Regions from separate parts of the Paraliobacillus sp. JSM ZJ581 genome, predicted to be linked through region 2. Evidence: predicted binding sites of a transcription regulator. Region 2 holds the regulator's gene; the other holds the start of a gene.
What was found. Region 2 encodes LexA, which represses DNA repair genes until DNA is damaged. Its sites were predicted from a motif close to CGAACATATGTTCG; they were not measured.
Positions count from the first base shown of each region.

Region 1: a site for LexA is predicted at 1,927-1,940, ahead of uvrB (excinuclease ABC subunit UvrB). Genes of this name have one in related genera too.

Region 1 is NZ_JBISEP010000017.1:40,256-43,698, reverse strand. It holds gene ACH6CY_RS10355 (peptide chain release factor 3) at 129-1,715, shown strand; gene uvrB (excinuclease ABC subunit UvrB) at 2,008-3,443, shown strand, end outside.
Region 2 is NZ_JBISEP010000001.1:147,033-150,475, forward strand. It holds gene tkt (transketolase) at 1-559, opposite strand, end outside; gene ACH6CY_RS00830 (DUF896 domain-containing protein) at 650-880, opposite strand; gene ACH6CY_RS00835 (YneB family resolvase-like protein) at 954-1,619, opposite strand; gene lexA (transcriptional repressor LexA) at 1,907-2,542, shown strand; gene ACH6CY_RS00845 (hypothetical protein) at 2,876-3,376, shown strand.

The sequences.
Region 1 (3,443 bases), on a different contig from region 2:
TGCTATTTTTACTATCGTAACTATAGAAAATTTGATGCTAATCTATTAAAGGAGCTTCATGCCGATGTAAAAGATCCCTTATAACAATTGAATGAAATGAAACTTTTACAAAGAAAGGGATTTATCTAATGACTATTTTAGAAGAAGTAAATAAAAGAAAAACGTTTGCAATTATTTCGCACCCGGATGCTGGTAAGACGACATTAACAGAAAAACTTTTGTTGTCTGGAAATCTTATTCGATCAGCAGGAACGGTTAAAGGAAAGAAATCAGGGAAATTCGCTACATCAGATTGGATGGAAATTGAGAAACAACGGGGTATATCTGTTACATCTAGTGTAATGAACTTTCCGTATAAAGATTATAAAGTTAATATTTTAGATACACCGGGTCACGAAGATTTTAGTGAAGATACGTATCGTACGTTAACCGCTGTAGATAGTGTTGTCATGATTATCGATGCTACTAAAGGTATTGAAGCTCAGACAATTAAACTGTTTAAAGTATGTAAAATGCGAGGGATTCCTATTTTCACTTTCATTAATAAAATGGATCGTGAAGGACGTGAACCATTAGCCTTATTGGAGCAAATTGAAGAAGTATTGGATATCGAGACATATCCAATGAATTGGCCAGTAGGTATGGGAAAACGTTTCTTAGGTATTTTTGATCGATTCCATAAACAATTCGTTAGGTTTAACGGTAATGAAGAGGAAACATATATCCCTTACGATCAATTAGAAGATGAAGCACATGCATCGCTTGTGCAAAATCCAACTTTTCAAGAAACAGAAGAAGAACTCGAATTATTAGATGAAGCAGGAGATGCCTTTTCTTTAGAGACAGTATTGCAAGGAGATCAAACACCAGTGTTCTTTGGAAGTGCATTGGCTCCATTCGGTGTGCAGACGTTTTTTGACACGTTTATTGAAATGGCACCGAGTCCAAATCCGAGAAAGTCCACGGAAGGTTTAGTTCAACCAGACAAAGAAACATTTTCAGGTTTTATTTTTAAAATACAAGCCAACATGAACCCAGCACATCGTGATCGTGTAGCGTTCTTGCGTGTCTGTTCCGGAAAATTCGAACGTGGAATGAGTGTTACTTTGGAGCGGACAGGGAAAACAATTAAGCTTTCACAAACCCAGCAATTTGTTGCATCATCAAGAGATACGATTGAGGAAGCCTACCCTGGTGATATCGTCGGTATTTATGATCCGAATGTATACCGTATTGGTGATACGTTAATTCAAGGAAAAGATATGTTTGCTTATGAAGAACTTCCGCAGTTTCCACCTGAGTTATTTAAAAGAGTGACTGCGAAGAATGTGATGAAATCAAAACAGTTCAAAAAAGGGTTAGAACAGTTAGTACAAGAAGGTGCAATTCAACTGTTTACAACTTATCCGATGGAAAGCTATATCATCGGGGCAGTCGGAGAATTACAGTATCAAGTATTTGAACATCGCATGAAAAATGAGTACAATGTTGATGTTGTTCTTGAATCTATGGGTGAACGAATCCCTAGATGGTTAGAAGAAGAAAAGGTTGATACGACTTTGTTTGATGAGCGAAATTTACTTGTGAAGGATCGAGAAGGGTCATCCTTAGTGTTATTTAAAAATGATTTTGCGCTTCGCTGGTTCCAAGATAAGCATAAAGAGATTAAATTGATAGATTTATTAGAAGTAAACAAATACGATCAAACATATTAAATAATGAAGTAATTTATAAGGTTTGGGAATGATAATTCAGGTTCTACGTTAAACGACGTTGGTGAGTCAGAATAGTCAACTGAATTATTATTCGTTCACGTCCTAAAGCAGTCAAGCTGCTTTAGGACGTGTTTTGTTTTTTATTCGTTTACTTGTTGTTTGTTCTATTGGTTTGTATTTAAAGTGTATGTGAATAAAAAAACACAAACAACGAATATTTGTTCGCTTTTTGTTTGATTTGTAGTATAATGTGGTAAACTAGATTAGGTGAAAGAAGAACGGAGGATCGATCATGGCTGAAACCTTTGACTTAGTTTCTAAATATAGTCCTCAAGGGGACCAACCACAAGCAATCAAAGAGTTAGTGAACGGAATTACATCAGGCAGACGCGCACAGACATTGCTAGGGGCTACTGGTACAGGTAAGACATTCACCATGTCCAATGTAATTAAAGAAGTGAATAAGCCAACATTAGTAATTGCCCATAACAAAACCTTAGCAGGGCAATTATATAGTGAATTTAAAGAGTTTTTCCCAAATAATGCTGTAGAGTATTTTGTTAGTTATTATGACTATTATCAACCAGAAGCTTATGTTCCCTCTACAGATACATTTATTGAAAAGGATGCAAGTATAAATGATGAAATAGATAAATTACGACACTCAGCAACCTCATCTTTGTTTGAAAGAAATGATGTGCTTATTGTTGCTAGTGTGTCATGTATATACGGTTTAGGATCACCAGAAGAATATCGGAATCAAGTATTATCTGTTCGTGTCGGAATGGAAAAAGATCGAGATGCATTATTGCGTGAGTTAGTGAGCATTCAATATGCTCGAAATGACATCGATTTTCAACGCGGTACATTCCGTGTTCGAGGCGATTCTGTAGAAATTATCCCAGCATCAAGAGAGGAACATTGTGTACGAGTGGAATTCTTTGGAGATGAAATTGATCGGATTCGTGAAGTAGACGCTTTAACAGGTGAAATTATAGGTGAGCGTGAGCATATTGCTATTTTCCCTGCTTCACACTTTGTTACTGGAGAAGAAAAATTAAAGATCGCCATGAAAAATATTGAAAAAGAATTAGAAGAACAGCTGAACTATTTTCGTGAAAATAATAAATTATTAGAAGCACAACGAATTGAACAACGAACACGTTATGATCTAGAAATGATGGGAGAAATGGGTTTTTGTTCAGGAATTGAGAACTATTCTAGACATTTGACATTAAGAGAGCCTGGATCAACACCTTATACGCTTATCGATTATTTTCCTGATGACTTCATGATCGTTATAGATGAATCACACGTAACACTCCCGCAAGTACGTGGGATGTTTAATGGAGATAAAGCCCGTAAGCAAGTATTAGTAGATCACGGTTTTCGTTTACCTTCTGCACTTGATAACCGTCCACTTACATTTGAAGAGTTTGAACAAAAAGCGAATCAATTTGTTTTTGTATCAGCGACACCAGGACCTTATGAATTAGAGCATACACCACAAATGACTGAGCAAATTATTAGACCAACTGGCTTGCTTGATCCGAAAGTAGAAGTTCGTCCAATTGATGGTCAAATTGATGATCTCATTGGTCAAATTAATAAGCGGATTGAACGAAAGGAACGTGTATTAGTCACAACATTAACGAAAAAAATGTCAGAGGATTTAACGGATTATTTAAAAGAAATTGGTATGAAAGTGGCTTATCTACATTCTGAGAT
Region 2 (3,443 bases):
TAGAATCATAAAGTGCAATTAGCTTCCCTAATCCTAAGTGGCCAGCCAAAGAAGCAGACTCATGAGAGATACCTTCCATTAAATCGCCATCACTTACTAAAGCAAATGTATAGTGGTCAACAACATTGTATTGATCTCTGTTATACTTTGCTGCTAAATGTGCTTCTGCCATTGCCATCCCTACAGACATTGCAATCCCTTGCCCAAGTGGACCAGTAGTAGCTTCCACACCATCCGTATGTGTTACTTCAGGATGACCAGGTGTCTTAGAGCCCCACTGTCTGAAATTTTTTAAATCATCAATGGTAACTTTATATCCTGATAAGTGAAGTAAAGAATATAATAACATTGAACCGTGTCCTGCTGATAAAACAAAGCGATCACGGTTGAACCAGCTTGAGTTTTTAGGATTATGATCCATGAAGTCAGTCCACAATGTATATGCCATTGGGGCAGCCCCCATTGGAAGTCCCGGATGTCCGGAATTTGCGTGCTCAATTGCATCTATTGCAAGGGTTCTTACTGTGTTAATTGAAAGCTGTTCGATTTGTTTCGCCATCTTTGTTACTCCTTTCAATATTTAAAAATTATGTACATATATTTATCCTATAATGAAAAAAGATATTTCACAAGCTTTCGAGACACCAAATTATAATTCATCCTCTTTTTGTAGATCTTTAACTTTTTTTGGTGTGACATCTTCTCCATTAGGATCAACAATTTTCATTCCTTTAAATTGATTTTTAAAGGATTTTCTTACGTTTTTTAAATAGTCTTTCCTTAATTCTTGCTGCTCTTGTTTTTCTTTATCAGTTAGACCATATTTCTTTGATTTGTTTGCTAATTCATTTATTCGATTGATTTTTTCTTTAGATAACACGTTGGTTCACCTTCTTTATTAGAAAATTCAAAAATTAAAAAAGACAAGGTAATCATACTTGAACCTTGTCTTTTTATTCTATATGAAATGTACCTTCTTTTTCAAGTGTTACATATTCTTGATATCTGCGATGTACAGTAGCTTTAGAAACATTATACCCTAGCCCTCGAAGAGTCGATGCGATTTCAGCAAATGTTAATTTATTTTCCTTTAGCTTTATAACTTCTTCTATTGGGAACTCTATTCGTTCACGTCCTGGCGCTTGATGTTTATGGGCGAGATTTTTTTCAGGTTGGTACCCGTTCTCCATAGCTCGCTTTATACCACGTTTAATCTTTATATTGTGAATCTTCCTTTGATATTCTTCTACGATCCCTACAATTTGTAAGACCATGCTATCTGCTTCAGATAATTGTAATTCTCCTTGATTAGACAAGGCATAAATTTTAATACCTAATTTAGAAAACTGATGAAACAATGCTATTTTAGTATTTCCTCTACCAAGCCTTGTTTCATCCTGAATTAGTATACAGTCAATTTCGCCAGATCCACACCTTTCTAGTAAGGTTAATATTCCTTGACGTTCAATCTCATATCCACTTTGTTTTTCTTCAATTATATCAATAACATCTATATTTTTATCTTGCGCAAGTCGTATTAATTCCTGTTTTTGTCTAGATAATGAAGACGCTTGTTCTTCCTTTTCTGTACTTACTCTACAATAAATTATTGCTCGCATACTCATACCTACAATCTATTAAACTATTAACTTGTTACTAATCCTACATACATAAATACTAACGTAAAAATAAATAAAATGAAATAGAATGCATCTGCTTTTGATATTTTAGTAAACATATTAAATGCCTCCTGTTTTTATAATTTAAGAACCTTTGTTCGCATCTACATATCATTATATACGAACAAAAGTTCTTGTCAACCATTTTACTCGAACTTACGTTTGTCTTTTTTATCCTTGCATGCTATACTATTACTAGTAAAAAATATGTACGGAGGTGATCGTTTATGATAAAAATATCAAAACGGCAACAAGCAATTCTTGATTTCATCAAAAAAGAAGTTTTAGATAAAGGTTACCCACCTTCTGTTAGAGAAATTGGTGAAGCAGTTGGCTTAGCTTCTAGTTCAACCGTACATGGGCACCTATCTCGATTAGAAAAAAAAGGCTACATAAGAAGAGATCCAACCAAACCTAGAGCCATCGAAGTGCTTAACTTAGAAGATGATCAATTAGGTATCTTAAAAAAAGAAGCGACTTTTGCACCAGTCATTGGAAAGGTTACAGCTGGTTTACCTATTACAGCGATTGAAAATATCGAGGAATATGTACCACTACCTCTATCACTGACTCATGGCGATGCTACGGATCAATCTATTTTTGTCTTAGTTATTGAGGGAGAAAGTATGATCGAAGCAGGCATACTAGATGGTGACATGGTAATTGTAAAACAGCAACAAACAGCTCAAAATGGCGAAATTGTTGTTGCAATGACAGATGAGGAAGAAGCAACAGTAAAACGATTCTTTAAAGAAAATAATTATATTCGTCTACAACCTGAAAATGCGACAATGGAACCTTTAATTTATCAAAATGTATCTATATTAGGTAAAGTTATTGGTCTATATCGTGACATCCATTAAACAAGCGCTTTACTCCTTTGAGTAAAGCGCTTGTTTTTAAAGCATCAATGAAAAAGTTAAAACCTTTCTTTTGTAATTGTTTCACTCTAGCATTTATATTTTCTTTAGATTAAAATGAGCCTATTACTATATATGGTTGATTTTGTTATTTGTTATATATATCGAGACTATCGTAATTATATTTTACTTAAGAGATACATGCTTTTTTCTATGATACCAGACCACATTAGCACCCCTCCTTTATTTAATATAACCACTCCCTTAAAATTGTGGTTATTTCTTTTTTGAGAATTCATAGAAAAAATAACAAAACTTTTAGATTGAGGTGAAAAAATGAAAGCTAAAACCTACAAGATAATAATTGGATTGTTTAGTCTGATATTATTAGCAAGTTGTGGAAGTGAAGACAAGATGAATTTTTATGAACAAACAAGTGATACAGAATTAAAAGAGGAATTAAATGCTATTAAAATCGGATCAACTGAATTGGAAGTAAAAGAAGCTTTTGGAGAACCAAATTCTACTGAGGAAACAAAGAATAGTATGTATTTGAAATATGGATCTCAAGAATACAAATATGCGCAATTTCAGATTGTAAACGGTATTGTTAAACGCTATTTTTTCTCTGATAAACAATATAATAAAAATAAGAAAGTAGGAATCGGCAGCTCTAAACAAACTATAATTACTGAATATGGTGAAAATTATTATATACGGGATGATTCAAGTGATAAAGTTTTAGGTTATTTTGATAAAGATAAAGGGATAAATATCGAATTTGCATTTGAAGACTCAAAAGTTATTGGTATTGAAGTATCAAAGGTTAATAAATAAGACTCTCTTAAGTTGTTACTTGCATTAATTATTTAATAACCTTAAAGCTAACTGGGAGCACAACTAA